2 regions of the Janibacter alkaliphilus genome follow, and region 1 is predicted to be linked to the other one. Evidence: riboswitches for the same ligand, from Rfam matches in the RefSeq annotation. Region 1 holds a riboswitch; the other holds the start of a gene.
The links. A riboswitch is a leader RNA that binds a small molecule or an ion and turns the genes downstream of it on or off. The one in region 1 is predicted to bind cobalamin.
Positions count from the first base shown of each region.

Region 2: another riboswitch for cobalamin. It lies ahead of BJY28_RS15160 (ABC transporter substrate-binding protein); the one in region 1 lies ahead of BJY28_RS10510 (energy-coupling factor ABC transporter permease).

Region 1 covers NZ_JACBZX010000001.1:2,167,580-2,180,344, forward strand. The annotation lists gene cbiE (precorrin-6y C5,15-methyltransferase (decarboxylating) subunit CbiE) at 1-912, shown strand, start outside; gene cobM (precorrin-4 C(11)-methyltransferase) at 909-1,703, shown strand; gene BJY28_RS10500 (RidA family protein) at 1,667-2,062, opposite strand; gene BJY28_RS10505 (helix-turn-helix transcriptional regulator) at 2,166-3,161, shown strand; cobalamin riboswitch at 3,372-3,497, shown strand; gene BJY28_RS10510 (energy-coupling factor ABC transporter permease) at 3,534-4,223, shown strand; gene BJY28_RS10515 (energy-coupling factor ABC transporter substrate-binding protein) at 4,252-4,602, shown strand; gene cbiQ (cobalt ECF transporter T component CbiQ) at 4,606-5,361, shown strand; gene BJY28_RS10525 (energy-coupling factor ABC transporter ATP-binding protein) at 5,390-6,271, shown strand; gene BJY28_RS10530 (WD40 repeat domain-containing protein) at 6,312-6,932, opposite strand; gene BJY28_RS10535 (WD40 repeat domain-containing protein) at 6,941-7,720, opposite strand; gene BJY28_RS10540 (nSTAND1 domain-containing NTPase) at 8,502-9,959, opposite strand; gene BJY28_RS16645 (hypothetical protein) at 10,271-10,402, shown strand; gene BJY28_RS10545 (precorrin-2 C(20)-methyltransferase) at 10,415-11,995, opposite strand; gene BJY28_RS10550 (precorrin-8X methylmutase) at 11,992-12,672, opposite strand; gene BJY28_RS10555 (cobalamin biosynthesis protein CobG) at 12,669-12,765, opposite strand, start outside.
Region 2 covers NZ_JACBZX010000001.1:3,193,330-3,210,919, forward strand. The annotation lists gene BJY28_RS15130 (nitronate monooxygenase) at 1-91, opposite strand, end outside; gene BJY28_RS15135 (hypothetical protein) at 216-443, shown strand; gene BJY28_RS15140 (ferritin) at 571-1,092, shown strand; gene BJY28_RS15145 ((2Fe-2S) ferredoxin domain-containing protein) at 1,116-1,814, opposite strand; gene BJY28_RS15150 (ABC transporter ATP-binding protein) at 1,811-2,581, opposite strand; gene BJY28_RS15155 (FecCD family ABC transporter permease) at 2,578-3,621, opposite strand; gene BJY28_RS15160 (ABC transporter substrate-binding protein) at 3,618-4,625, opposite strand; cobalamin riboswitch at 4,669-4,846, opposite strand; gene ileS (isoleucine--tRNA ligase) at 5,051-8,410, opposite strand; gene BJY28_RS15170 (acetate/propionate family kinase) at 8,769-9,965, opposite strand; gene pta (phosphate acetyltransferase) at 9,962-12,025, opposite strand; gene BJY28_RS15180 (phosphoketolase family protein) at 12,059-14,560, opposite strand; gene BJY28_RS15185 (NUDIX hydrolase family protein) at 14,768-15,304, shown strand; gene BJY28_RS15190 (lysophospholipid acyltransferase family protein) at 15,783-16,553, opposite strand; gene valS (valine--tRNA ligase) at 16,731-17,590, shown strand, end outside.

The DNA of each region.
Region 1 (12,765 bases):
GACCTGCGTCGGGTGCTGCCCTCCCTCGCGCCCGGCGCCCGCCTCGTGGTGCTCCTCTCCGACGGCAGCGGGCCGGCCGAGCTGGCGGCGCTGCTCACCGACCGGGGCTGGGGTGCTTCTCGGGTGACCGCCTGGTGGCACCTCGGCGGTGACGACGAAGGGAGCGCCCGCTCCCGGGCCAGCACGTGGGAGCTGCCGCGCACCCCCGACCTCGTGCTGTGCTGCGTCGAGGCCGCCCCCGACGATGCATCCACCGACGGTACGGCCGACGAGAGCGGCGCGGAGACCACGACCGCCGCAGCGCTCGGGCCGGTGCCCGGGCGACCCGAGGCCACCTTCGCCAGCGACGGGCAGATCACCAAGCGCGACGTGCGGGCCAGCGCCTTGGCCCACCTGCGCCCGGCCGACGGCGGCCACCTGTGGGACCTCGGGGCCGGCAGCGGTGCCGTCGGCATCGAGTGGTGCCTGGCCGCGCCACGGACGCGCTGCACCAGCGTCGAGCGCGACCCCGGGCGCGCGGCCCGGATCCGTGCCACCGCCGACGACCTCGGGGTCGGGGCCCGGCTCACCGTGCTCACCGCCGACCTCGCCGACGGGCTGGACGTCGTGCTCGGGGACGGCGGCGACGCGGCCCCGGACGCGGTCTTCGTCGGCGGGGGCCTCACCGAGGAGCTGGCCGACGAGGCGTGGACGCGGCTGCCGGTCGGCGGCCGGTTCGTCGCGCACGCCGTGACCCTGCAGACCGAGGCCGTGCTCGTCGCGCTGCACGGCCGCACCGGCGGGGCGCTGACCCGGCTGTCGGTCGAGCACGCCCGGCCGCTGGGGCGCTACCTGTCGTGGACCCCGGCGCGCCCTGTCGTCCAGCTCGCCGCGGTCCGCACCCGGTCCGGCATCACCGAAGGAGAGGCATGACCGTCCACTTCATCGGCGCCGGGCCCGGCGCCGCCGACCTGCTCACCGTGCGCGCGACGCGCCTGCTGCAGGCCAGCCCGGTGTGCCTCTACGCCGGCACCTACCTCGACGAAGCGGTGCTGGCGCACTGCCCACCGGGAGCCGACCTCGTCGACACCCAGGGCATGAACCTCGACGCGATCACCGCGCGGATGGTCGCCGCCCACGAGGCCGGCGAGGACGTCGCCCGGCTGTGCAGCGGCGACCCCAGCGTCTACTCCGCCATGGCCGAGCAGGCCCGCCGGCTGGACGCTGCCGGGGTGCCCTGGGACGTCACCCCGGGCGTCCCGGCCTACGCGGCCACCGCGGCGCTCGTCGGGCGCGAGCTGACCGTGCCCGAGGTGGCCCAGTCGGTCGTGCTCACCCGGGCCCAGCGGGACTCCACGGCCATGCCGGAGGGGGAGGAGCTCGCCGCCTTCGCCGCCACCGGCGCCACCCTCGTGCTGCACCTGGCGATCCGGCACACCCGCCGGCTCGCCGAGGAGCTGACCGCGCACTACGGCGCCGACTGTCCGGTGGTCGTCGGCTCGCAGGTCAGCGGGCCGGACGAGCTCGTGCTGCGCGGACGCCTCGGCGACATCGCCGACCAGGTCGAGGCGCACGGGCTGCGCCAGGCCGCGGTGATCATCGTCGGGTGGGCGCTGGAGGCCGAGGGCTTCGTCGAGTCGCACCTCTACTCCTCGCGGCGGGCGCGCGCCGAGGGCGGCCCGGCCGGTCAGTCCACGGCCGTCCCCTCCAGCTCGACGACCTGACCCGGCACCGCCAGCCGGACCACCTGGAGCATCGTCGTCGGCGGGGCCACCCCGGCTGCGGCGAGACGCCCGGCCAGCACGCCGTAGTGCGGCATGAGCGCGTCGATGTCGGTGGCGTAGACGGTCAGCCGCACGAGGTTGCCCAGGCTCATCCCGGCGTCGGCGAGCACGGCCTCGAGGTTGTCCAGACTGAGCGCCAGCTGCCCGGCGGGGTCGCCCTCGTGCTGCGGCACCCCGTCGGGGTCCATCGCCGTCTGCCCGGAGCAGAAGAGGGTGCGGCGCTGCCCGCTGACCACCTCGCCCTGGTTGAAGCCCAGCTCCTGCGACCAGGTCACCGGGTTCACCGCGGTGCGTTCCATGCTCGTCTCCGATCCGTCCGTGGCCCACCGGTGCGGGCCATCGGGAGCAGCCTGCGGCCCATATGCGACACCTTGTGTCGGGTATCTCGCCTAGTCTCGCGCCATGCGTGCGGACCGGCTCGTCTCGCTCGTCCTGCTGCTGCGGCAGCGCGGGCTGACCAGCGCGACGGCGCTCGCGGCCGAGCTCGAGGTGACCACCCGCACGATCCAGCGGGATGTCGAGGCGCTCTCGGCGGCGGGGGTGCCGGTCTACGCCGAGCGCGGCCCGCTCGGCGGGTACGCGCTGCTGCCCGGTTTCCGGGCCGAGCTCACCGGTCTCACCGACGACCAGGCGGTGGCGGTGCTCGCGGCCGGGTCGGGCCGTGCCCTCGGGCTCGGCGGGGCGCACGCCGCGGCGCTGCGCAAGGTCCTTGACGCGCTGCCCGAGGAGCGCCGCGGAGGGGCGCGGGAGGCCGCCCGCCGCATCCTCGTGGCGCCCGAGACCGACCTGCTGGCCCGGCCAGTGCTCCCGCCGGAGATCCCCGCCGAGGTGCTCGTCGAGGTCCGCCGCGCGGTGCTGGACGGCCGACAGCTGCGGCTGCGCTACGCCCGTCCTGGCCGGGCGGCGACCTGGCGCACCGTCGAGCCGGTCGGCCTCGTCGTCGCCGGCGAACGCAGCTATCTGCTGGCGACCGCGGCGGGGGAGGACCGGACCTACCGGCTGTCCCGGGTGCAGGCCGCCGAGGCGCTCGCCGAGCCGGCCGAACGGGCCGAGGAGATCGACCTCCCCGCGCTGTGGCGCGAGCGCAGCGAGCGCTTCCGGGGTGAGGACACCCTGACGGTGGTGGTGCGGGTGCGCGAGGAACGACGCGCCCAGCTGGTCGGGAGCGCGGTCGCGCTCGTCGCCGAGCGTCCGGACGGAGGCGACCGCATCGGTAGCCCCAGGGACGACCACGAGCAGTCCCCGGGGTGGACCACGCTGGAGCTGACCTTCCAGGACGAGCGGCACGCCGACTGGGCGCTGTGGCGGCTGGGCGACGAGGCCGAGGTGCTCTTGCCCGAGGCCCTGCGCGCCCGGCTGCGCGAGCGAGCGCTCCGTCTGGCCGCCGCCCTCGCCTGACCGGCCTCCGCCCTCGCCTGACCTGGTCGCCCGTGCTGCATCTCTCGGTGCTGGACCCGTAGCGCCCCCGAGATGCCGCGGACAGCCACGGCGGTCGAGGCAGGCATGCAGCACGGCGGACCACCTCGCGCAGGCTCGTGGCCGTGCGCAGCGCCCCGAGCGTCGGGTCGGAGGATCCCGCGCCGCCCGGCGACGCCTGGGCCCTGCGGACGGCACGCGCTACGCTGCGCTCGCCGACGTCGACCCGATGAGGAACCCGGTGAGAGTCCGGGACGGTCGCGCCACTGTGAGCGGGTCTTCCGCGAGTCAGGAACTCACCGACGCCCGGCATGTCACCCCGGGACGCGTCATCCCGGGAGAGAGTGAGTGCGCATGCACATCGCCGAGGGTTTCCTGCCACCGGTCCACGCCGCCGCGTGGACGGTCGTGGCCGCCCCCTTCGTCGTCCACGGCGCCCGCGCTGTCGTCAAGGTGGTGCGGGAGCAGCCGAACGCCCGCATCCTCCTCGGCGCCGCCGGCGCCTTCACCTTCGTCATGTCGGCGATCAAGCTGCCGTCGGTCACCGGCTCCAGCTCGCACCCGACCGGCACCGGGCTGGGCGCGATCCTCTTCCGGCCGCCGGTGATGGCGCTGCTGGGCACGATCGTCCTGCTCTTCCAGGCGCTGCTGCTCGCCCACGGCGGCCTGACCACCCTGGGCGCCAACGCCATCGCCATGGCCGTCGTCGGGCCCTGGGCCGGCTACGGCGTCTACCGGCTGCTCGCCGCCGCGCCGCTGAGCGTCAAGGTCTTCTGCGCGATGGCGGTGGCCAACCTCGCGACCTACGTCACCACCTCCACCCAGCTGGCGCTGGCCTTCCCCGAGGGCGGCTTCCTCGAGGCGTGGGGGCGCTTCCTCGGGGTCTTCGCGGTCACCCAGATCCCGCTGGCGATCGTCGAAGGGATCATCGGCGTCCTCGTCGTCAACGCCCTGCTCAGCTGGGCCCGCCCCGAGCTGCGTGACCTCGGCGTCGTCGGCGACCCGACGACCGCCCGGACCGGGGAGGAGGCCGCCCGTGCGTGACACCGACCCTGGGTGTGACACCACGCCCGTGCGCGAGACCAGGCCCCTGTCGAAGGGGGTCGTGTGGGCCCTGCTGGCCCTGGCCGCTCTCGTCGTGGCGATCGCCCTCGTCCTCGGCGCCCGCGCCGCGGCCGGCGAGGAGGAGCCCTTCGGCGGCACCGACGCCGCCGTTACCGAGCAGATCGAGGAGGACGGCCACGAGCCGTGGTTCGAGCCGATCATCGCGCCCGCCGGCGGCGAGATCGAGTCCGGTCTCTTCGCCCTGCAGGCCGGTCTGGGCGGCATCGTCCTCGGCTACGCCTTCGGCGTGCTGCGCGAGCGGCGCCTCCGCGGCGACGGGGACGTCGACGGTGCCGGGGACATGGACAGGGACGGCTAGGCCGTGCAGCTCGACGACGCTGCCTGGAGCAGCCCGTGGCGGCGCCGCTCGGTCGCCGAGAAGGCGCTGCTGTGCCTCGGGCTGCTCCTGGTCGCCGCGACCACCGGCTCCCCGGTGGTCGCGGCAGTCGTCGGGCTGCTGGTCACCGGGCTGGCCCTGCTGACCGCGATGGTGCCGCCCGGGCTGTGGTGGCGGGTGCTGCTCGGCCCGGCGGTCTTCGTCGCCGTCGGTGCGGTGACCGTCGCCCTCGACCTCGGCGCGGCCACCGGCAGCGACGTCTGGCGGCTGGGGCCGGTCGGCATGACCACCAGCGGCGTCGAGACCGCGCTGCTGGTCAGCCTGCGGGCGCTCGCCGCGACCAGCGCGATGCTGCTGCTCGCGGCCACCACCCCGATGGTCGAGGTGCTCTCCGCACTGCGCCGGGTGGGTGTGCCCGGGCCGGTGGTCGACGTCGCCGCGGTGATGTACCGGATGATCTTCGGGCTGCTGGAGGCCATGGCGGCGATCCGGGAGGCGCAGGCCGGCCGGCTCGGCTACGCCTCCGGACACGCCGCCCGCCGCTCCCTCGGGCAGCTCGTCGCCGCGGTCATGGTCCGTGCCTGGACCCGGGCTGCCCGGCTCGAGGACGGCCTCGCCGGACGCGGCGGGGTCGAGGCGGTGCCTATGGTGCCCGCCCGGCCGGTCTCGCTCCCCTTCGCGCTGGCCGCGGTCGTGCTCGTCACGGTGACCGGCGCGGCGTCGGTGCTGGTGGCGCTGTGAGGCCGCCGCAGGCGATGATGAGCCGGCCATGACCCACCGCCTCGGCTCCTGGAGCCCGCCCGACGACACCGATACCGCGCTCGCGGTCCGCGGCGTGCACGCCGGCCACCCCGGGGCGCCGGACGTCCTCGACTGCGTCAGCGCGAGCATCGGCGCCGGGGTGCGCACCGCACTGCTCGGGGCGAACGGCTCCGGCAAGACCACCCTGCTGCGGGTGCTCTCCGGGGTCCACCGGCCGACCGAGGGGCACGTCATCAGCGGCGGCGCGGTGCTGGCCCACGACCGGAGGGGCCTGACCGCGCACCGTCAGCGGGTGCAGCTCGTGCTGCAGGACCCCGACGACCAGCTCTTCAGCGCGGACGTGCGCTCCGACGTCGGCTACGGCCCGACCAACCTCGGTCTCGGCGCGGCCGAGGTCGCCGCCCGGGTGGACGAGGTGCTCGACCTGCTCGGCATCACCGACCTCGCCGACCGCCCGGTGCACCGGCTCAGCTACGGGCAGCGCAAGCGGGTGGCGATCGCCGGGGCGCTGGCCATGCAGCCGCAGGTGCTGCTGCTCGACGAGCCGACCGCCGGCCTCGACCCGGTCGGGGTGCAGGAGATGCTCGCCGCGCTGGCGACCCTGGAGGAGCACGGTACGACGGTCGTGCTCGCCACCCACGACGTCGACCTCGCCTGGGCCTGGGCCGAGGAGGTGCTGCTCGTCGTCGACCACGTCGTGCATCAGGGCAACGTCGTCGACGCGCTCACCGACGAGGCGCTGCTTGCCTCGGCCCGGCTGCACACCCCGTGGATGGTCGACCTGCTGAGCCGGCTGGGGCTCCCGGTCCCGGCCGACGGGCGACCACGGACCGTCACCGACGTGGCCGACGCGGTCGCGACGAGGGCGCCGGCACCCGCGGACCGCTGAGGATCGGCTCGCGCGTCGGCCGGGCGGCGACGACCTACGCTCAGCCCGCGCACGGGTCCTGGAAGCCGGAGCCCCGGACGTGCTGGCTCCACTCGTCCTCGGTCAGCGGGTCGCCGAGCTCTCGGCAGACCCGGTCGGCGACGCTGTCGACGTCGAGCGACCAGACGTTCACCCGGGCGTTGGTGCCGCCGGCCATGATCGTGTCGCCGCGCGGGTTGAAGCCCACGCCGAAGAGCCCGCCGTCGATCGGGCCGAGCACGGCGTGCTCGCGCGGGTGCGCCCGGTCGGTGATGTCCCAGACCCAGGCCTGACCCGCGTTCGTCGTCGCGACGACCTGGCCGCCGTCCGGGGAGAATGCCGCCCACTGGATGAGCGACGACGGGCCGACCAGCGGTGGACCGACGCGGCTCGGCTCCGTGGGCTCGCCGATGTCCCACAGCTGCAGCTCGCCCTCCGAGCCACCGATCGCCAGCACGCTGCCCTCGGGGGAGAAGGCGACGGCGGGCTGCCGGATGTCCGACTGGGTGATCTCGGCGAGCAGCACCGGTTCCGTGGCGTCGGCGACGTCGACGAGCCGGACGACCCCGTCCACATGGGTCACCGCGACGACCGGGTCCGTCGGGCTCCAGACGAGCGTGGACGCCTCGCTGTCCGAGGGCACCCGCGCGGTCACCTCGGGCCGAGCCGCATCGCCGGCGTCGACGATGACGAGCTCGCCGTCCCGACCGCCGCGAGGGTCTCGCTGTCCGGCGCCCAGGCCAGATCGGTCATGACGCCCGGTCCGTCTCCCCGTGTGCGACCTTCCAGGCTCGGGTCGGACAGGTCGGCGCCGTAGACGGCGATGTGCCCGTCGTCCCGGGCGAGGGCGACGTGCTCGCCCGAGGATGAGATCCCCCCGGCGCCGGTGATCTCATCCTCCCGCAGGATCGCCGGCTCCTCCTGGGCGGGCAGGAACCCGCCCGGCACGCTCACCGAGCGCGCGAACCCGGGCCCGACGGCCACGGTGGCCCCGGACTCGCCGGAGGTGGTGACGTTGAAGACCGTGTGCGGGGTGGTGACGAAGCCTTCGGCCGGCTCGGTCCACACCCGCACCGCCCCGTCGTCGGCGGTGGTGACGAGGGTGTCGTCGTCGGCGAACTCGGCGCCGGAGACGATGCCGCCGTGCGGCAGGGTGCCGATCTCGGACCAGTCCGCGGTGTCGTAGAGGCGGACCGTGTCGTCGGAGGCACCGGCGGCCAGCACGTCGCCGTCGACGCTGAAGCTCACCGCGTTCACCCAGCTGCCGAAGGGCTGATCGGGACCCTCGAGGCCGTCCGGCTCTGCGGGGTCGGTGACGTCCCAGACCATGACGAGGTTGTCGACGACGGTGCCGACCACCAGCACGGACGAGTCCGGCGCGAAGGTGAGCGGACGGGCCCGGGCGTCGCCGGGCATCGTCAGCGTGCTCACCCTGCGGGAGGTGCCGCGGTCGAACACGTGGACCAGCCCCGTGTCGTCGGAGGCCGCCAGCGCAGCGCCGTCGTCGCTGTAGGCCAGGCCCCAGGTCTGGTCGGCGTCGACTGGATAGGCCGGCAGGGCGCGGGCCGGCCGGTCCCTCCAGCTCGTGCACCACCTGCGGCTGGTCCGCGGTGAGGTCCCACAGGGTGATCCCGACCGTGGCGGTGCCCACCGCGAGCAGCCGGCCGTCGGGTGAGATGTCCAGCGTGTAGGTCTCGCCGCCGACGGGAAGCGTGGCGGACTCGACGAACCCGCCGGACTCCCCGGCGGTGTAGAGGGTGACGTCGTCGGTGGTGGTGGTCGACGCCGCGACGAGGTCGCCGTCCGGTGAGACGGCCACCGCCTTCGCCCCCGGGTGGTCCGACGAGGCGCTGCGGCAGGTTCTGGCTGCCCAGCTCCAGGACGGCCGAGCGGGCGTCCAGCGTGGGCGCGATCCGGTAGGCGGACAGGGCCAGCCGCGCGGCGACCGAGGGGTCGCGACCGGCGAGGCTCTGCGCGGACACCGCGACCTGCCGGGAGAGCGCACGGCTCCGGGCGCTCTGCGCGTCGTCGCGGGCGAGCCCTGCCTGCTGTCCCTGGTAGACCGCGACGCCCGCCAGCACCGAGGTGACAAGGGCCACCACCACGGCCGCCGCCAGCAGCGCGCGGCGGCGCCGCACGCGCCGGCGGCCGAGGGTGGCCCGGCGCTCGGCCTCGGCCCGGCTCGCGTCGAGGTAGCGGCGCTCCAGCGGGGTCAGCAGGACGGTGCTCCGGTCGGCCAGGGCGGAGAAGCGGTCGTAGGCCGAGCCGCGGGCGACGTCCCCGACGACCCGTCCGTGCTCGTCCCACGGGGTGGCGGCGTCGCGCAGCTGGGCCTGGGCTCGAGGTCGGCGCGGGCGTCCTCGATCCACCGGGTCAGCCGCGGCCACGCCGTCAGCAGCGACTCGTGAGCCAGCTCGACCTGGTCGGTGGAGACGCTGAGCAGGCGGGCCGCGGTGAGGTGCTCGACGAGGTCGGTCTGCGGGACGGTCGCCGTGAGGTCGGCCAGCTCGTCCTTCGTCGCGGACCGGCGGGTGAGCGGCCCCTCGTGGGAGACGTTGACCAGGCGGAGCAGCAGGTGCCGCAGCACCTCGCGGGCCTCGGGGTCGAGGCCGGCGTAGGCGGCCTCGGCGGTCTGCTCGATGGCGCCGGTGATCCCGCCCGCGGCCCGGTAGTCCGCCACGCTCAGGGCGCCCTGGCCGGCCGCCTCCCAGGTCGCCCGCAGCGCGGTGGACAGGTGGGGCAGCAGGCCCTGGTGGCCGGTGGCGCTGTAGCCCCGGGCCTCGGTGACGACGACCTCCAGGAGCGCATCCGGCATCGTCGCCCCCGCCGCCCGCGCCGGCTCGACGACCGCCCGCCGCAGCTCGTTCTCGCTCATCGGGCCGACGACGACCTGCGAGCCCTGCAGCACCTCGCGCAGCCGGGGGTCCGTGGCGGCCGGTTCGTAGTAGTCCGAGCGGAGCACGAGCAGGACCGTCCGGTCGGGGACCGGCGCCAGGGCCGCGTCGACGTAGCGGTCGCGCACGGACCGTTCGACGCCCGCGCCGAGGATCTGCTCGAAGCGGTCGACGATCATTAGGGTGGGGCCCGGGACGGCGGAGCGCAGCCGCTCCAGCTCGGTGTCCGGGTCGCTGCCGGCGGCGATCGTCTCGATCTGCCAGCCCTGGTCGGCCAGGCGCGGACCCACGCCGGCCTGGACCAGAGAGGTCTTGCCGCTGCCTGACGAGCCGACGAGGATCCGCACCGTCGGCTCGCGGCCCTCGACGATCGATCCCACCATCGTGGCGACGATGTCCTCGCGCCCGAAGAAGGTGTCTCTCTGCTCCTGCGAGAAGGGGGCCAGCCCGGGGTAGGGGGACGGTCCGAGCTCCTTGTGCGCCCGGATCCGCCGGGTGGCCTCGATCCAGGGAGCGTCGTCGGTCACCTCCAGCGCCGCGAGCAGCGCCCGGAAGGCGGGCAGCTGCCGGGGCGCCGGCACCGAGTCGCCCCGGCACCAGGAGGCGATGGTGCTGTAGACGACCGCGTCCTGCTCGCCGACGCGCTGGCGGACCTCCGTCTCGAGGGACCGGACCGATCTGTCCTCGCGGAGCCCGGTCAGCAGCTCGCCGAGCGCCTGCCGGTCGGTGATGGTCTCGACGGACGGGACATCGGGTCCATGCAGGCTCCGGGTCACGGGTGCTCCTCGGCCCCTCGGCTCGTTGCGGCGAGTGTAGGGCGGTTCCCATCCTCGGTGTGCGGATCCGGGCGACGCCGTGATCGGGGCGTGCGAGGTCGTGCGATCTGGCCCCAGAACCTCGTCGTGGCGCGGCGCGTGGCGCAGTCTCGTGCCCGGAGAGGCCGGCGGTGACCACGCGCGCGGCCGGTCGCACGACCGGACCGGGGGGAGCGCCAGGGGTCACCGGCCGAGGACTCTCCGCCCGTCCCGACGGCCGCCGGCAGGGAGGCGGCCGTCGGGACGTATCCCCAGGGAGCGAGGAGGGCATGGTGAGCGTCCACCGGCAGGGACGAGGTGCTGCGCGGGTCGAGGCCCGGCGGCGCCTGACCGGAGAGGACCGGCGCTTCGCCCGTCAGCTGCGCCGACGTCGCCGCGGGCGGTGGTGGCTCGCCGCCCGGTGAGGCCGGGCGCCGTCAGCGCTGGTCCTGAGACCGCGGCGTCCAGACCCGCCCGTCCGCGGTCACCCGGGTGCTGGAGGCACCGACGACGACGAGGCAGCCCATGTCGACGGCCGCGACGTCGAGGTCACCGAGGGTGGTGACGGTCACTGACTCCTCCTCGCGCCCGACGTGCCGGGCGACGACGACCACCCGCTGCGGGCCGACCTCGGTCACGAGCAGGTCGCGGGCGTGCCCGAGGGTGTCCGGGCGGGAGCGGGAGCGCGGGTTGTAGAGGGCGAGGGTGACGTCGCGGGAGGCCAGCGCGACGAGCCGGTCGGCGAGGACCTCCCACGGCTTGAGGTTGTCGCTGAGGTTGACCAGGGCGTGGTCCCCGCCGAGCACCGCCCCGACGAGGGCCGAGGCGGCGTGCGCCGCGGTCACCCCGGGCAGCACCCGCACCGGCACGTCGCCGTACGCCGGGTCCTCCTCGACGGCGCGCTCGCGCGCCTCGAAGAGCGCCGTCGCCATCCCGAAGACCCCGGCGTCGCCGCCGCTGACCAGCGCCACGTCCTCGCCGCCGCGGGCCAGGTCCAGCGCCAGCCTGCCGCGGTCGAGCTCGACGGTGTTGCCCGAGGCGTGCCGGGTCAGGCCCGCCCGCTGCGGCACCCGGGCGACGTAGGGGGCGTAGCCGACGACGTGGTCGACCCGGGCCAGCATCGCGCTCGCCTCCGGGGTCAGCCAGCGCTCCGGGCCGGGCCCGAGCCCGACGACGTGCACGGTGCCGGGCCCGGCGGCGCGCTCGCCCCCCACCGCGGGGGCGAGCTCGCGGTAGGCCGCGGCCCGCCCGGCGGCGTCGGCGCGCACGTCCACCCCGGGGACGACGACGATCGACATGTACGGCACCGCGTCGGCGTCGACGTCGGCCACCGGCAGCACCCGCTGCCCCTCCCGGCTGGCCCTCTCGACGTAGACGGCCCGCTCCAGCACCCCGGCCTGGCGCAGCGCCTCGCGCACCCCGTCGAAGGTGCGCCCGAGCTTCATGACGATCGCCGCGTCCGTGTCCGCCAGCCGCCGCGCCAGCTCGGGCACCGGCAGCGTCCCGGGCAGCACCGTGACCGTGTCCTCGTGCCGGGACATCCCGGTGCCGACGGCGGCCGAGGCCGCGGCCATCGCGGTCACCCCGGGCACCACGGTCGTCGGGAAGTCCTCGCGCAGCGCGTCGTGGACGTACATGAAGGAGCCGTAGAAGAGCGGGTCGCCCTCGGCCAGGCAGACGATCGAGCGTCCCGCGGCCAGGTGCTCCCGGAAGCGCTCGGCGCACTCGTCGTAGAAGTCGGCCAGCGCCCCGTAGTAGCCGCCCGGGTGGTCGGTCGTCCCGGTCGTCACCGGGTAGACCAGCGCCTCCTCGATCACCCCGTCGGCGATGTGCCCGGCCGCAATCCGGCGCGCGGTCGACTCCCGGTGCGCCGCCCGGTGGTAGGCCACGACGTCGGCGCTGGCGATGAGCCCGGCCGCGCGCAGGGTGATCAGGCCCGGGTCGCCCGGACCGACCCCGACGCCGTAGAGGTGCCCGGGGACCGCCCGGTGGTCACCGGCGACCGGGATGTCGCTCATGCCAGCTCGTCGTCGTCGGCGATGGCGTTGACCGCGGCCGCGGCCATCGCCGACCCGCCGCGCCGCCCGTGGACGACCATCCACGGCACCTGCTCGCCGCCCGAGGTGCCGGGCAGGGAGTGCTCGGCCAGGGCCACCTTCGACTCGGCGGAGCCGATGAAGCCGACCGGCATGCCGATGATCGCCGCCGGGCGGGGCGCGCCGTCGGCGAGCAGCTCCAGCAGGTGGAAGAGGGCGGTCGGGGCGTTGCCGACGGCCACCACGGCGCCCTCGAGCCGCTCGCCCCACAGCGAGACCGCGGCGGCCGCCCGGGTGGTGGAGAAGTCCAGGGCGAGGTCGGCCACCCCCGGCTCGCGCAGGGTGCACACCACCGGGTTGTCCGCCGGCAGCCGGCGGCGGGTGATGCCCGAGGCGAGCATGTTGCTGTCGGTGAGCACGTGCGCCCCGGCGGCCAGGGCCCGGCGGGCGGCACCGACGGCGTCCGGGTGCGCGGCCAGGTCAGGCAGCACGCTGGTGTCGCCGGAGGCGTGCACGATCCGGACGGCGACCCCGTGCTGGTCGGCCGGCAGCCCGCTGAGGTCGAGCTCGCTGCGGATCGTGGCGAAGCTGCGCCGGTAGATCTCCAGCCCGTCGGTGACGTAGTCGTAGCGGCGGGTCGGCTTGCCGGGCGTGCTCAACGGTCCTCCTGGTCTGTGGTGCGGGACCGGGTCATCATCGCGCGCTGCGCGGCGAGGACCGCATCCGGCCCTGCGGGCGAGTCCACCCGCAGG
Region 2 (17,590 bases), 1.0 Mb from region 1:
CGATGACGAGGTCGGGCCCGGAGGCGAGGAACATCGGCGAGGCGATGACGGGCAGGCGCAGGCGGCCGCGGAGCTGGTCGGGAAGAGTCACGCTGGCCACTGTGCCACGCGTGGTCGGGCACGTCCGAGGGGCCGCACGAGGCGTGGACGGCATCGGCGCGCCCACCCGACCAGCGGGAATGGCTCATAGGGTCAGGTATGGCTACCCTGTCCTCGTGGGCAAGAAGGTCCGGGTCGGGTCGCTGAAGATCAAGCAGAAGTGCTGCGTGAGCAAGAAGCGCTGCAGCAGCTGCCCGGTGCGCCTGCTCAAGGAGGGTCGGCTGCCGCCGGGCTACACCGTGCACAAGCGCAAGCTGGTCACCGTGAAGAAGAAGGCGAAGAAGAGCGCGAAGGCCAAGCAGCTCCGCGAGGAGCGCGCCAAGGCCACCCGCACCGCCGCCTGAACCGGCTGAGAGCGCATGAGATCGCCTGAGATCCGCTCTCTCCCAGGCCAGGACAGGCTCACCTGAGCGCAGGTTGGCTCGCCTCACCTCACAAGACACGCCCGGGATTCCGCCCTACTCTCGAGGCATGACCTCTCGATTCATCGCCCAGCTGAACACCCAGATCGGTGAGGAGTTCGCCGCCCACCAGCAGTACGTCGCGGTGGCCGCGCACTACGACGCCCTGACCATGCCGCAGATGGCCGGTCTCTTCTTCCGTCAGGCGAAGGAGGAGCGCGGCCACGCCATGATGATGATCCGCTACCTCCTCGACGTCGACGCCCCGGTGGAGATCCCCGCGGTCGAGGCCCCGACCAGCGTCTTCGACGGGGTCGTCCCGCCGGTCGAGCTCGCGCTGGCGCAGGAGCGCCGGGTCACCGAGCAGATCCACACGCTGACCCAGATCGCCCGCGAGGAGGGCGACTTCGCCGCCGAGCAGTTCATGCAGTGGTTCATCAAGGAGCAGGTCGAGGAGGTCGCCACGATGCAGGACCTGCTGGCCGTGGTGCAGCGCAGCGGCGACGACCTCAACGACATCGAGAACTACGTCGAGCGTGAGCTCAGCGGGAGCGACGACGACCCGACGGCTCCGCCGATGGCTGACGCCTGAGCGTCACCTGCTGGGCCCGACGGTCACCCGTCGACCGAGAGCGCGCGCACCAGCTCCCGGGCCCGCTCGGCGTCGACCTCGGCGTGCCACGCCTCGCCCGGTGACACCTTGACCACCGGGGCCTGGTTGCACGGGTAGAGGCAGCCGGTCTGCGCCGCCAGGATCTCGTCGCCCTCGCAGGTCCGCGCGATCTCCTCGCGCAGGGCGTCCCAGGTCTCGTCCGCCCCGCGAGCGGTGCAGCGCGGGCCGCGGCAGACCAGCACGTGGTGGTGGTAGTCCGGGGGCTGCTCCCACGCCGGCGAGGTGAGCGGGGCCTCGGTGCCGAGCACCGGTCGGCTGGGCAGCGCGTAGCTCGCCGCGGTGACCGGTCGGCCGGAGGGCGCCATGGCGATCCTCACGGCGAGCCGGCCGTCGTGCCGTCGCACCCAGTCGCCGGCCACCCGCCGGACCCAGGATCCGGCCCGCAGACCGTCCGGGCCGGTGGAGGCCACGATCGTGCACCGTTGCCGTCCGTCGGCGGCGAGGTCGTCCAGGGCTGCTGGGAGGGTGGGTCGCCCTTCGCCCTGCAGGTAGCACAGGGTGGCGTCGCACTCCGCCGCCAGCGCCAGCAGCTCGTCCTCGTGCCGGGTGTCGGTGAAGGCCATCGCCACCAGCAGCCGGCTCTCCGTCGGCGGCTCCGCAGACTCCGTGCTGGCGCCCGGGGCGGTCTCGTCCGTGCTCATCGATCCTCCGTCACCCTCTGCCACCGCAGCCGGTGGCGTCCGTCGTGCTCGCTGATCTCGGTCTCCACGCCGAAGACCTCCCGGACCTGCTCCACGGTGACCACGTCGCCGACCGCGCCGGCGGCCACGACCTCGCCCCGGGAGAGCAGCACCGCGTCGTCGCCGTGGGCCACCGCCAGGTCGAGGTCGTGCAGCACCGCGACCGTCGTGATCGCCAGCGACCGCACCGTCTCCATGAAGCGCAGCTGCTGCCGCAGATCCAGGTGGTTGGTCGGCTCGTCGAGGAAGAGCACCTCCGGCTGCTGGGCCAGCGCCCGAGCCAGCTGCACCCGCTGACGCTCGCCCCCGGACAGGGTGCTCCAGGCGCGTCCGGCCAGGTGCTCGGTCCCGGTCCGGGCCATCGCCTCGGCACAGGCCTGCTCGTCGCCCCGGCCCAGACCGCGCAGGCTGCGCCGGTGCGGGATCCGCCCCAGCGCCACCACCTGGTCCACGGTCAGCTCCAGACCGGTGCTCGGCTGCTGCTCGACCACCGCCACCCGCCGGGCCCGCTCCCGATGGGCGATGCCGTCCAGCCGCTGCTCGTCGTAGGTGACCTGGCCGGTGGTCGGCGTGCGCAGCCCGGCCAGCAGGTGCACCAGGGTGGTCTTGCCGGTGCCGTTCGGCCCGAGCACCGTGGTGAGGGCACCGGGGCGCACCGACAGGCTCGCGCCGGCGAGGATCGGCCGCTCGCCGACGCTCCACCCGAGCTCCTGGGCGACGATCCTCATCCGCGCCTGGCCTGACGTCGCAGCAGCACGACGAGCAGCGGCGCCCCGAGCACCGCCGTCACCACCCCGACCGGGATCTCCTCGCCCTCGCGCACGGTGCGTGCCAGGGTGTCGGCCCAGACCATGAGCAGCGCCCCGGCCAGGGCGCTCAACGGCAGCAGCGCCCGGTGCGTCGGCCCGACGACGATCCGCACCAGGTGCGGCACGGTGAGCCCGACGAAGCCGATCGGCCCGACCACCGCGACCGTCCCGGCGGTCAGCAGCGCGGTGAGCACGAGCAGCGTCCACCGTGCCCGGGTGACCGGGATGCCCAGCGCCTGCGCCGAGACGTCGCCGAAGGCGAAGGCGTCCAGCACCCCGGCGGCCGCGACCAGCACGAGCACCGCCACGAGGCCGAGCACGAGCAGCGCCAGCGCCTGCGTCCAGCGCACCGAGGCGAAGGAGCCGAGGGTCCAGCTGAGCACCTGCCGGGCGAGGTCCCGCTCGCCGAAGACCATGATCGCCAGCGAGGTGAAGGCGCCGGCCAGCTGCGCGACGGCGACGCCGGCGAGGATCGTGCGGCTGGGCGGCAGGTCCCCGCCCCGGCCGGTCGCCATGGCCAGCACCAGGGCCAGGGCGACCAGGCCGCCGACGAAGGAGGCGAGCGTCATCGCCGCCGGCAGCGCCAGGCTGGAGAGCCCGACGCCGAAGACGAGGACGAGCACCGCGCCGACGGCAGCGCCGCTGGAGATGCCCAGCAGGTAGGGGTCGGCGAGGTCGTTGCGGGTCAGGGCCTGCAGCACCACCCCGCAGAGGGCCAGCACCGCCCCGACCGCGGCGGTGGCCACGACGCGGGGCAGCCGCAGCTGCCACACGATGCGGTCGTCGATGGCGCTCACCCCGTCGCCGGCGACCAGGTGCATCCGGCGCAGCACCACCGCGGCGACGTCGGCCGGCGGCAGCCGGACCGAGCCGAGACCGACCGCGACGAGGACGCTGCCGAGCAGCAGCAGGGCGAGCACGACGGCCGGCACGGCCGCCCCGCGCACCCTCGGCGTCACGAGGCGTCGAGCTCGGCGAGCCCGTCGGACAGGCTCTGCGCCCCCTCGACCATGGTCGCGCCCGGGGTGGCCTGGCTGTAGGTGATCTCCACGATCCGGTCCTGCTGCACCGCGTCCAGCTCGGAGAGCACCGGGTCGGACTCGAGGTGCTCCACCTTCTCCTCGGCGCTGGACCAGGCCGCGTCGGGGACGACGATGACGTCCGGCTCGGCGTCCACGACGTCCTCCCACGAGCCGTCCGCCCAGCCGCCCTCGAGGTCGGCGAAGATGTTGGTGCCGCCCACGGCGTCGATCAGCAGCTGCGGGCCCCCTTCGCCGGCCCCGACGAAGGGGGTGTCGTCGCCGGAGTCGTACCAGAGGATGTCCGTCCCCTCGCCGCTCGCCTGCTCGCGCACCTCGTCGAGCTGCTCGCGCTGGCCGTCGACGAGCTCGGTGGCGGTGTCCTCGACGCCGAAGATGGTGCCGACGGTCTCGATCTCGGACCAGACGTTCTCGAAGGTGGTCTCCGGCCGCTCCGCGTCGTCGCCGCAGCCGAAGGGGCTGAGGTAGGTGCCGATGCCGTCCTGCTCCAGCTCATCCTCGCTGGCCACCCCGTCGTCGGCGAAGGCGCTGCCGTAGGAGGCGTAGGCCAGGTCGGGCTCGACGGAGAGCAGCTGCTCCAGGCTGGGGTACTCCTCGGCCAGCACCGGGACGCTGTCGTAGGCCTCCTGCCACCGCGAGGAGACGCCGTCGTCGATGTAGGCGGTGCCGGCCATCCGGTCCTCGAGGCCGAGCGCCAGCATGACCTCGGTGGCGCCCTGGTTCAGGGTGACCGCAGCGGTCGGCGCCTCGTCCAGGGTCCGCTCCTGGCCGCAGCTGGTGTAGGTGACGGATCGGGCCGAGGCGTCCGAGGACGAGCCGTCCTCGCCCTCGGAGGGGGCACCGGCGCAGCCGGCCAGGGCGAGCGCGCAGGTCAGGGACAGCAGGGTGGCAGGGGTGCGTGGCAGCACGGTGCGTGGCAGCACAGAGGGCTTCTCTCTCTCGGAGCCTGGGTCGCGAGGCTCACCGACGGATGGACATGCGTCGGCAGGTCTTCGGACTCGAGATCGACCGCCCTCGGCGCCTTCCCGACCCCTTCGGGTCAGTGGCGTCGTGCCGAGGACGTCCCTCTTACCGCTGCGCGTCAGCTCCGGGTTCGCACCGGATTCCCTGGCACTCTCGTGCGACCGACCCAGCGAGCATAGCGCTCGCTCAGACCGCGCCCGGCAGGAGGCCGAGCCAGCCACCCCTGGGTACCGCCCGTGTCTCCCAGCGCCCCAGGACCGCTTACGTCCGCCAGGACGGGTCGCGCTCGCGCCCGGGCGACAGTCCTAGGATTGTCTGCCCGGACCGGCCGCGCGCGCGGTCCAGGGCGACAGTCCTAGGACTGTCGATCCCCGGGGCGCGAGGGTCAGGCGCGCTTGTCCAGGCGCACCCGCACCGTCTCGCCGCCGGCCAGCTCGGCCTGGACAACCCCGTCGCCGAGCGGCAGCACGTCGAGGTCGCCGGCCGAGCCGAACTGGACCGCCAGGGTCTCGTTCATCACGAGCGTCTGGTGGGCGACGACCGCCTCCCACACCCGGCCCGTGCCGGTCACGGTGAGGCTGATCCGGTCCGAGACGTCCAGCCCGGCCTGCTTGCGGGCGTCCTGCACGGCCCGGACGACGTCGCGGGCCAGGCCCTCGTCGGCGAGCTCCTCGGTGACCTCGGTGTCGAGGACGACGAAGCCGCCGCCGGGCAGCACCGCGGTCGCCCGCGCCCCGGAGCCGTCGTCCTCGGCGACCGCCTCGACGGTGTACTCCCCCTCGACGAGCGTGATCCCGCCGGCGGTGACGGTGCCGTCGTCGGCGACCGACCAGTCGCCGGACTTGCTGCCCTTGATGGCCTGCTGCACCTGCTTGCCCAGCCGCGGCCCGGCCGCCCGGGCGTGCACGGTGAGCCGCTCGCTGACGCCGAAGCCGGCCGCGGCCGGGTCGTCGAGGTCGAGCAGGCTGACCTGGCGCACGTTGACCTCCTCGGCGATCACCGTGCCGAGCTCGGCCAGCGCGGCCGCGCCGGGCACGACGACGGTGAGGTCGCGCAGCGGCAGCCGGGTGCGCAGCTGGTGCGCCTTGCGCAGCGAGGAGGCGACCGAGCAGACCTGCCGGGCGGTGTCCATGGCGACGACCAGCTCGTGGTCGGCCGGGTAGTCGGGCGGGTCCGGCCAGTCGGTCAGGTGCACCGAGCGCCCGCCGGTCAACCCGCGCCAGACCTCCTCGGTGACCAGCGGCAGCAGCGGCGCGGCCACCCGGCACAGCGTCTCCAGCGCGGTGTAGAGGGTGTTGCAGGCGTGCTCGGCCTCGGCCCGCGCCGCCTCGTCGCCGTCGGCCGCCCAGAACCGCTCCCGGCTGCGGCGGATGTACCAGTTCGTCAGCACGTCGGTGAAGCCGCGGGTGGCCTCGCAGGCGCCGGCGATGTCGTAGGCGTCCTGGCGAGCCTGGCTGTCCGCGACGTACTCCCCCAGCTTCGCCAGCAGGTAGCGGTCCAGCAGGTGCGGCGAGTCCGTGCTGAAGCGCGCCTCGTAGCCGGGGCCGTCCGGGCCGCCGAGCGCGTTGGCGTAGAGGCTGAAGAAGTACCAGGAGCTCCACAGCGGGATGAGCACCTGACGCACCCCTTCGCGGATGCCCTCCTCGGTGACGACGAGGTTGCCGCCGCGCAGGATCGGCGAGGACATGAGGAACCAGCGCATCGCGTCGGCGCCGTCCCGGTCGAAGACCTCCGAGACGTCCGGGTAGTTGCGCAGCGACTTGGACATCTTCTGCCCGTCGTTGCCCAGCACGATCCCGTGGCTGATGCAGCTGGAGAAGGCCGGCCGGTCGAAGAGCGCGGTGGCCAGGATGTGCAGCGTGTAGAACCAGCCCCGGGTCTGCCCGATGTACTCGACGATGAAGTCGCCCGGGAAGTGGCTCTCGAACCAGTCCTGGTTCTCGAAGGGGTAGTGCACCTGGGCGTAGCTCATCGACCCGGAGTCGAACCAGACGTCGAGCACGTCCTCGACCCGGCGCATCGTGCTCTGCCCGGTCGGGTCGTCCGGGTTGGGCCGGGTCAGGTCGTCCACCCACGGGCGGTGCAGGTCCGGCTCGCCGTCGGCGGTCAGCGGCAGGCGGCCGAAGTCGCGCTCGATCTCCGCGAACGAGCCGTAGACGTCGGTGCGCGGGTGGTTCGGGTCGTCGGAGACCCACACCGGCACCGGCGAGCCCCAGAAGCGGTTGCGGGTGATCGACCAGTCCCGGGCGTTCTCCAGCCAGCGGCCGAACTGGCCGTGCTTGACGTGCTCGGGCACCCAGGTGATCTGCTCGTTGGCGGCCAGCATCCGCTCCTTGACCGCGGTGACCTCGACGAACCAGGACTCGACGCCCTTGTAGATGAGCGGCTGCCGGCAGCGCCAGCAGTGCGGGTAGGAGTGGTCGTAGGTCTCGTGGCGCAGCAGCACGGTGCCGGTGGTGACCCCGCCGGTGCCGGGCTGGTCGCTGCCGGCCCCCTTCGTCGTGGCCTTGAGGGCGTCGATGATCTGGCCGTTGGCCTCGAAGACCTGCAGGCCCTCGTAGTCGGCGACCGGCGCGGTGAAGCGGCCGTCCTTGCCGACCGGCATGACCGCGGCGATGCCCTCGCGGTCGGTGACCTCCTTGTCCACCTCGCCGAAGGCGCCGGCGCTGTGCACCAGGCCGGAGCCGTCGGTGGTGGTGACCTCGTCGCCGCCGTCGACGACGCGGAAGGCGTGCTCGTGCCCGAGGTAGTAGCCGAAGGGCGGGGTGTAGGAACGCCCGAGCAGGTCGGCCCCGGTGTACCGGCCGAGCACCTCGAGCTCGGCGACGTCGCCGCCGGCGGCCAGCTCGCGGGCGTAGGCGGGCAGCCGGGCCTCGGCGAGCAGGTAGCGGGCGGTCTCCTCGGTGCCCGGGACCGGTCCCTCGACGACGACGTAGTCGATCTCGCGGCCGACCATCACCGCGAGGTTGCTCGGCAGGGTCCACGGGGTCGTCGTCCAGATCAGCGCCAGCGCCCCGTCGAGCACCGGGTCCTCGCCGGTCTCGGTCAGCCGCAGGCCGACGGTCACCGCGGGGTCCTGCCGCATCTGGTAGACGTCGTCGTCCATCCGCAGCTCGTGGTTGCTCAGCGGCGTCTCGTCCTGCCAGCAGTACGGCAGCACCCGGAAGTCCTGGTAGATCAGGCCCTTGTCGAAGAGGCTCTTGAAGGCCCAGATCACCGACTCCATGAAGTCGGGGTTCATCGTCTTGTAGTCGTGGTCGAAGTCGACCCAGCGGGCCTGCCGGGTGACGTAGTCGCGCCACTCGTCGGTGTAGCGCATCACCGACGCGCGGCAGGCGTCGTTGAAGGTCTCGATGCCGAGCTCACGGATCTCGTCCGTGGTCTTCAGCCCGAGCTGGCTCATCGCCTCGAGCTCGGCGGGCAGCCCGTGGGTGTCCCAGCCGAAGCGCCGCTCGACCCGCTTGCCGCGCATCGTCTGGTAGCGCGGCACGACGTCCTTCACGTAGCCGGTGAGCAGGTGGCCGTAGTGCGGCAGACCGTTGGCGAAGGGCGGCCCGTCGTAGAAGACGAACTCGCCGTCCCGGTCCAGGCCGGGGTCGCGCTGCTCGACGGACGCGGCGAAGGTGCCGTCCTGGTCCCAGTAGCCCAGCACCGCCTCCTCGATCGCCGGGAAGCGCGGGCTGGCGGGGACGCCGGCGCTGCTGCCGGTGCCGGGGGTGACGTGGGAGACCTTGGGGTAGGTCATGCTCGGGCCGCTCCATCGGGTCGTGCTCGTGCCGGTCTGCACGAGGACGACCCGCGCCGGGAGGCGCGGGGCCGCGGTACCACCTCGCTTGTCGCCGGCCCTGGGTCCGGCGACCACTGTTGGTCGAAGGCGGTGACGGGCCCACCCGTCCGGGTCTAGTGAGGCCGACCGACCCTTCGATCGTCGACCCGTTCTTCCGGAGGCTCGCCGCTGATGACGGCTCGAACGCCTGTGCCGGGGAGTCTACGGCGCGGGCGGCGGTGGCCGCCAACCGATACCGCAGCCGGCCGTGACGCACGAGGCGGCCGCGGCGGGGAGGCGGCGGGAGCCGGCCGACCGGCCCACGGCCCCGGGCGGGTCAGCCGCCGACGACGGCGATCGCCTGACGGGCGATCTCCAGCTCCTCGTCGGTGGGCACGACGAGCACCCGCACCGGCGAGCCCGGCGTGGCGATGTCCCGCGCGGCGCTCGAGCGTTCCTCGTTGGCCTGCTGGTCGAGCTCGATACCGAGCACCTCGAGGTCGGCCAGGGCGCGCTCGCGCACCTGCGGCGAGTTCTCCCCCACCCCGGCGGTGAAGACGACCGCGTCCACCCGGCCCAGCACCGCGGTGTAGCCACCGAGGTAGAGGCGCAGCCGGTGGCAGTAGACCTCCAGCGCGAGCTCCGCGTCGGCGTCCCCGGCCTCGGCGGCGGCGACGAGGTCGCGCATGTCCTGGTGGCCGCTGAGCCCGAGCACCCCGGAGCGCTTGTTGAGCAGGTCGTCGACATCGGCGACGTCCATCCCGGCGGTGCGCTCCAGGTGCAGCACGACCGCCGGGTCGATGTCCCCGCTGCGGGTGCCCATGACCAGCCCCTCCAGCGGGGTCAGACCCATCGAGGTCTCCACCGACTCCCCGCCGCGCACGGCGCAGGCGGAGGCGCCGTTGCCCAGGTGCAGCACGATGACGTTGGTCGCCTCCGGCTCCTGGCCGAGCAGCCGGGCGGCCTCGCGGGAGATGTAGGCGTGCGAGGTGCCGTGGAAGCCGTAGCGGCGGATCCGGTGCTTCCGGGCGACGTCGCGGTCGATGGCGTAGGTGTGCGCCGCAGCCGGCATGCTCAGATGGAAGGCGGTGTCGAAGACCGCGACGTGCGGAAGGTCCGGCAGCTGCTCGCGGGCCACCCGGATGCCGGCGGCGTTGGCCGGGTTGTGCAGCGGCGCCAGGTCGGCCAGCTCCTCGATGGTCGCCACCACCTCGTCGTCGATGGCCACCGAGCGGCCGAAGCGGGCGCCGCCCTGGACCACCCGGTGCCCGACCGCGACGAGGTCGAGCGTGCTCAGGTCCGGGCCGTAGGCGGCGAAGGCGTCGGTCATCGCCTCCATCGCCGCGGCATGGTCGGGCACCGCGACGTCGCGGGCGTGCCGCTCCCCGTCGACGGTGTGGGTCAGCCGACCGCCCTTCGGGTCGCCGACCCGCTCGATCAGCCCGACGGCGAGCGCCTCGGCCCGCTCGGCGTCGACCACCCGGTACTTCAACGACGAGCTGCCGGAGTTGATGACCAGCACCGGGGCGCTCATGCCTGCACCGCCTGCGCCTGGATCGCAGTGATCGCCACGGTGTTGACGATGTCCTGCACGGTGGCTCCTCGGGAGAGGTCGTTGACCGGGCGGCGCAGACCCTGCAGCACCGGGCCTATGGCGACGGCCCCCGCGGAGCGCTGCACCGCCTTGTAGGTGTTGTTACCGGTGTTGAGGTCGGGGAAGACGAAGACGGTGGCGTGACCGGCGACGGTCGAGCCCGGCAGCTTGGTGCTGGCCACCGAGGCGTCGACGGCCGCGTCATACTGGATCGGCCCCTCGAGGTCGAGGTCCGGCCGGCGCTGACGCACCAGCTCGGTGGCCGCGCGCACCTTGTCGACGTCGGCGCCGGAGCCGGAGGTGCCGGTGGAGTAGGAGAGCATGGCGATCTTCGGGTCCACCCCGAAGCGGGTGGCGGTGCCGGCCGCGGAGACGGCGATGTCGGCGAGCTGATCGCTGGTGGGGTCGGGGATGACCGCGCAGTCGCCGTAGACGAGCACCCGGTCCTCCATCGCCATGAAGAAGACCGAGGAGACGGTGCTGACGTCGGGGACGGTCCTGATGATCTGCAGCGCCGGGGTGATGGTGTGCGCGGTGGTGTGGCGCGCCCCGGAGACCATCCCGTCGGCCAGGCCGAGGTGGACCATGAGGGTGCCGAAGACGGAGACGTCGGTGACCACCTCCCGGGCCCGCTCGAGGGTCATCCCCTTCGCCGCCCGCAGCTCGGCGAGCTCCGCGGCGAAGCGCTCTCGCAGCTCCGGGTCGCGCGGCGAGACGATCGCGGCCTCGGTGAGGTCGAGGCCCAGCTCGCTGGCCCGGGCCCGGATGCTGCTCTCCTCGCCGAGGATGGTCAGGTCGGCGACCTCGCGGGCGAGCAGCGTGCTGGCGGCGCGCAGCACCCGGTCGTCGTCGCCCTCGGGCAGCACGACGTGCCGCCGGTCGGCCCTCGCCCGCTCGATGAGGTCGTACTCGAAGATCAGCGGGGTGACCACCTCGGAGCGGGGCAGGTCGACGGCCGCCAGCAGGGCGTCGGTGTCGACGTGCGCGGCGAAGGTGGAGCGGGCCACGTCGAGCTTGCGCTGCGAGCGCGGGGAGACCAGCCCGCGGGCGTGCGCGGCCCGCTCGGCGGCCTCGAAGGTGCCCAGGTCGGTGGCCAGGATCGGCAGCCGCTGGGGCAGCCCGTCGACCAGCCGGGCCACCTGCGGGGAGAGGTCGAAGCCGCCGTTGAGCACCAGCGCGGCCAGCGACGGGAAGCCCTCGGCGGCGTGCGCGGCGACCATCGCCAGGGCCACCTCGGAGCGGTCGCCGGGGACGATGACCGCGGCGCCGTCGACGAGCCGGTCGAGGATGTGGTCCATGGTCATCCCGCCGACCACCCGGGCCTCCACCTCGCGCTCGAGCAGGTCCGGGTCGCCGGTGACCAGCCGACCGTCGACGGCCGCCATGAGCTCGCCCACGGTCGGGGCGATGAGCAGCGGCACGTCGGGCAGCGCCCAGGTCGGCAGCGGCACGTCGGCCAGCGCCTCCCGGACGCGCTCGAGCTCGTCCGGGGCGGCGCGGTTGGCGACGACCGCGACCACCTCGGCGTGCGCCGCGCCCAGCTCGGCCGTGGCCACCTCGACCATCTGCCGCACGTCACCGGGTGACCGGTCGAGCGCGGAGACGACGAGGACCACGACCGAGCCGAGGTTGGCGGCGACCCGGGCGTTGTAGGCGAGCTCGGTGGGACCGGCGACGTCGGTGTAGTCGGAGCCGAGGATGACCACCGCGTCGCAGCGGTCCTCGATCCGGCGGTACCGCTCGACGATCCGGGCCAGCGCCGCGCCCGGGTCCTCGTGCACCTGCTCGTAGGTGACCCCGAGGCACTCCTCGTAGCCGAGGTCGACCGTGTCCCGCTCCAGCAGCACCTCCAGCACCGGGTCGCGGCCGTCCTCGGACCGGGCCACCGGCCGGAAGACCCCGACCCGCCCGCGGGCGGCGAGGAGCTCGACCAGCCCCAGCGCCACCGTGGACTTGCCGGTGCTGCCCTCCGGGGAGGTCACATAGATGCTGCGGGCCACCCTCGCCTCCTTCGTCACGTCGGTGCGGCGACGCTACTCGTTGTCCCCGCCGGTGGAGACCGCGCCGTCGGCGAGCGTCGGCGTCCCGCCGGCCGCCTGCACCCTGGCCGCGTCCGGCCACACCCAGTCGCGCACCTCGGGCAGGTCGTCGCCGTGCTCACGGGTGTACTGGCGCGCCGCCAGCCGGGCGTCGGCCATCTGCTGACGCAGCGTCGCCGCCCGCGACCCGAGGCCGGGCACCCGGTCGATGACGTCCATCACCAGGTGGTAGCGGTCCAGGTCGTTGAGCATGACCATGTCGAAGGGGGTGGTCGTCGTCCCCTCCTCCTTGTATCCGCGCACGTGCAGGTTGGCGTGCCCGGTGCGGCGGTAGGTCAGCCGGTGGATCAGCCAGGGGTAGCCGTGGAAGGCGAAGATCACCGGCCGGTCGGTGGTGAAGATCGTGTCGAAGTCGCGCGTGGACAGCCCGTGCGGGTGCTCCTTCTCGTCCTGCAGCCGCATGAGGTCGACGACGTTGACCACCCGCACCTTCAGCTCGGGCAGGTGCTGGCGCAGCAGGTCGGCGGCGGCCAGCACCTCCAGGGTGGGCACGTCGCCGGCGCAGGCGAGCACGACGTCGGGGTCCTCGCCGACCACCTCGGTGCCGGCCCACTCCCAGATCCCCAGGCCCCGGGTGCAGTGCGCGACCGCCTGGTCGGCGTCGAGCAGCTGCGGCCCGGGCTGCTTGCCGGCGACGACGACGTTGATGTAGTCCCGGCTGCGCAGCAGGTGGTCGTAGGTCGAGAGCAGCGTGTTGGCGTCCGGCGGCAGGTAGACCCGCACCACCTCGGGCTTCTTGTTGAGCACGTGGTCGAGGAAGCCGGGGTCCTGGTGGCTGAAGCCGTTGTGGTCCTGGCGCCAGACGTGCGAGCTGAGCAGGTAGTTGAGGCTGGCGATCGGGCGCCGCCAGGGGATCTCCCGGGTGACGTCCAACCACTTCGCGTGCTGGTTGAACATCGAGTCGATGATGTGGATGAAGGCCTCGTAGCAGTTGAAGAGGCCGTGCCGGCCGGTGAGCAGGTAGCCCTCCAGCCAGCCCTGGCACTGGTGCTCGCTGAGCACCTCGACGACCCGGCCGACCCGGGCGAGGTGGTTGTCCTCGTCCGCGTCGAGGTAGTCGGCGTTCCACTGCTTGTCGGTGTCGTCGTAGACCGCCTGCAGCCGGTTCGAGGCGGTCTCGTCGGGCCCGAAGATGCGGAAGGTGTCCGGGTTGCGGCGGATCACCTCGGTCAGCCAGGTGCCCAGCACCCGGGTGGCCTCGGCGACCGTGGCGCCCGGCGCCGGGACGTCCACGCAGAAGTCGCGGAAGTCCGGCAGCCGCAGGTCCCGCAGCAGCAGCCCACCGTTGGCGACCGGGTTGGCGCTCATCCGCAGCTCCCCCTCGGGGGCCAGCGCCGCGATGTCCGGCTGCACGGCGCCGGCCTCGTCGAAGAGCTCGTCCGGGCGGTAGGAGCGCAGCCAGCCCTCGAGCACCGCGAGGTGCTCCGGGGTGTCCCGGGCGTTGGCCAGCGGCACCTGGTGGGCCCGCCAGGATCCCTCGGCGGGCTTGCCGTCGATCTCGGCCGGGCAGGTCCACCCCTTCGGGGTGCGGAAGACGATCATCGGCCAGGCCGGGCGCCCGGTCTCCCCGGCGGCGGCGCTCGCCTTCATCTCGGCGATCTGGTTGAGCACCTCGTCGAGCATCCGGGCGAACCGCTGGTGGATCGAGGCGGCCGGCTCGTCGTCGAAGCCGGCGACGAACTCGTAGGGGGTGTGCCCGTAGCCGCGCATGAGGTCGGCCAGCTCCTCGGAGGGGATCCGGGAGAGCAGGGTGGGGTTGGCGATCTTGTAGCCGTTGAGGTGCAGGATCGGCAGCACCGCCCCGTCGTGGACAGGGTTGAGCAGCTTGTTGCCGTGCCAGGCGGTGGCCAGCGGACCGGTCTCGGCCTCGCCGTCGCCGATGACCGTGGCCACCAGCAGGTCGGGGTTGTCGAAGGCGGCGCCGTAGGCGTGCGAGAGGGCGTAGCCGAGCTCGCCGCCCTCGTGGATCGAGCCGGGCGTCTCCGGGGCGACGTGGCTGGGGATGCCGCCGGGGAAGGAGAACTGCCGGAAGAGGGTGCGCAGGCCCTCGGCGTCCTCGGTGATGTCCGGGTAGGTCTCGGTGTAGGTGCCCTCGAGGTAGGAGCTGGCGACGAGGCCGGGGCCGCCGTGGCCGGGGCCGGTGATGTAGATCGTCGAGGTGTCGCGCTCGGCGATGGCCCGGTTGAGGTGGGCGTAGAGGAAGTTCAGGCCCGGGGTGGTGCCCCAGTGCCCGAGCAGGCGCGGCTTGATGTCCTCGGCGACGAGCTCGCGACGCAGCAGCGGGTTGTCCAGCAGGTAGATCTGCCCGACGGAGAGGTAGTTGGCGGCTCGCCACCAGCGGTCGAGGCGCTCCAGGGTGGCCTCGTCCAGGTCGGCGACCTCGCGGACGGGCCAGGTGCCCGTCGTGCGAGCAGGGTCAGGTGCGGTGTGCGTCATTTGGTGTCCCTTCCGAAACGTCGACACCCCCATCCAACTCCACCTCGGCGGTGCGTGTCCTGCGGGGTGGCTGTGCGCTGGGCGTGAACATCGGGTGAACGAGAGGCCTGGGCTGGGGTGTCGTGACGGGATGCGGTCTGGCGCAGCGCGGTCTGGCAAGGGGCGGTCTGGCCGGGACGCGTCCGGTGGCTCTGGCAGGATCGGGCCATGCCCACCGAGACCGAGCGTGAAGAGTCCTGGCTGACCCGCGACGAGCTGGAGGACGTGCGCGGGCGCGTGCCGATGCTCTACGTCATCGCGGTCCCGGTGCGGGTCGGCGAGGCGGGCGATCTCGACCAGGTCGGGCTGCTGCTGCGGGCGAGCGACACCGGGCGGATGGAGCGCGAGCTCGTCGCCGGGCGGGTGCTCTACCACGAGCGGATCCGGGACGCGCTGGTCCGCCACCTGGAGAAGGACCTCGGGCCGATGGCGCTGCCGCGGATCCCGGTCTCGCCGCAGCCGCTCACGGTGGCCGAGTTCTTCCCGACGCCGGGGGTCACGCCGTACCACGACCCGCGTCAGCACGCGGTGGCGCTGGTCTTCGCCGTGCCGGTGCACGGGGACTGCGCGCCGCAGCAGGATGCGCTCGAGCTCGCCTGGCTCACCCCCTCCGAGGCCGCCAGCACCGACGTCGAGGCCGAGATGGCTGGCGGGCACGCGGTGCTGCTGCGCCAGGTGCTGGCCCACCTCGGCCAGACCCTCTGACTCCCCTTCACCCTCCCTTCGCACACCCCGTCACCCCCGTCACCCCGAGCCTTTATCGGGTTACCCGATAAAGGCTCCTTCGCCGGAGAAGGCTTGTCGTGCTTTCGAGAGGTTCTCGCACATCGTCAGCGGCTCGGCCCGGGGAGCGCGCTGGGTGGAGGTGATGGCACGCTCCCTGGCGCGTCGAGACACCTCCACCCCTTCGCTCATCACCATCGGTGGAGGTGATGGCACGCGCCCCGGCGCGTCGAGATACCTCCACACACCCGGGATACCTCCACCGAAGGGGGTCAAGCGGGCCCAGACGTCCCGCTATGCCTCCGTTCGCGCGGCTGAGCCCCCTTCGCCTCACGGGACGAGGCCACGGGCACCGTCCGCCGAGCTCGCGACCCCCTGCTGCAGAGAACCTCTCGTTCACCGGAGAAGCCTTCCCCGGCAGACGAGCGATTATCGGGTTACCCGATAAAGGCTCGGGGGGTCAGGCGGTCTTGCGGGTGAACTGGTCCTTCTTGCGGGTCATGTCGGAGCGGTCCCGCTCGTAGGCCTCTTCGTAGGTGGGCGCGGTGCCGCCGAGGCGGGCCGGGTGGAAGCGCAGCTCGTCGCCGTGCGGCTCGGGGTAGGCGGCGATGACCTCGTCGAGCATCTCCTTCATCACCTCGCGCAGCCGCTCGGTGACCTCGGCGATGTCGTCCTCGGGCCCGACATGGATCGGCTCGCCGACGCTGACGGCGATCCGGGTGCCGGTGCGCCCCAGCCGCTTCGGCACGTCCTTGGTCCAGATCCGCTGCGCGCCCCAGATGATCGTCGGCAGGATCGGCACCCCGGCGTCCCGCGCCATCCGCGCCGTCCCGGACTTCAGCTCCTTGATCTCGAAGGAGCGCGACATCGTCGCCTCGGGGTAGACCCCGACGATCTCCCCGGCCCGCAGCTGCTCGGTCGCCGCGGCGAGCGCCCCGGCCCCGGCGTGCCGGTCCACCGGGATGTGCTTGAGCCCGCGCATGAAGAAGCCGGCCACCGGGTGCTGCCAGATCGACTTCTTCGCCATGAACCGCACCCACCGGTTGCTCTTGCGCGCGCCCAGCCCGGCGAAGACGAAGTCGATGTAGCCGGTGTGGTTGATCGCCATCACCGCTCCCCCGCGCTTGGGCACGTGCTGCCGCCCGGTCAGGGTGAAGCGGTAGCCGTTGGCGAAGAAGAGCATCCGCGCGAAGACGATGACGGCGCGGTAGAGCGGTTCGGGGCGGCGCATGGCGCCCAGCCTACGGGCGGGTCACCGGCGCCGTCCCCGGACCGGCAGCGAACGCCACGATCGGCCCGGCGACGATCACCATGATGATCACCACGATCTCGACCGGCGACGATCGCCACGACCGACAGCGCCGCACCGGTTGGCAGGCGCGCGCGGGACGATGGGAAGATCGGGGCCATGACCGACGCCAGCACGCCGACCACCGCGATCCCCGATCGCCCGTCCCTGGACGGGCTCGAGGAGAAGTGGGGCGCGGTATGGCAGGAGCAGGGCACCTACGCCTTCGACCGCGACGGTGACCGCGAGCAGGTCTTCTCCATCGACACCCCGCCGCCGACCGCCTCCGGCTCGCTGCACATGGGGCACGTCTTCAGCTACACCCACACCGACTGCATGGCCCGGTACAAGCGGATGACCGGGGCCAACGTCTTCTACCCGATCGGCTGGGACGACAACGGCCTGCCCACCGAGAAGCGGGTGCAGAACTACTACGGCGTCCGCGGCGACGCCTCGCTGCCCTACGACCCCGACTTCGAGCCCCCCTTCCGCGGCACCACCAAGAGCATCAAGGCCGCCGACCAGGTGCCGATCAACCGGCAGAACTTCATCGAGCTGTGCGACGAGCTCACCGTGCAGGACGAGGCCGCCTTCGAGTCCCTCTTCCGCCGCCTCGGCTTCAGCCTGGACTGGGGCATCCAGTACCGCACCATCGACGAGCACTCCCGGGCCACCAGCCAGCAGGCCTTCCTGCGCAACCTGGCCCGCGGCGAGGCCTACACCGCAGAGGCCCCCGGGCTGTGGGACGTCACCTTCCAGACCGCGGTCGCCCAGGCCGAGCTGGAGGCCCGCGACTACCCCGGCGCCTACCACCGGGTCGCCTTCCACCGCAGCGGCACCGGCGAGCCGGTGCACATCGAGACCACCCGCCCCGAGCTGCTCCCGGCCTGCGTGGCGCTGATCGCCCACCCGGACGACGAGCGCTACCAGCCGCTCTTCGGCAGCACCGTGACCAGCCCGGTCTTCGGCGTCGAGCTGCC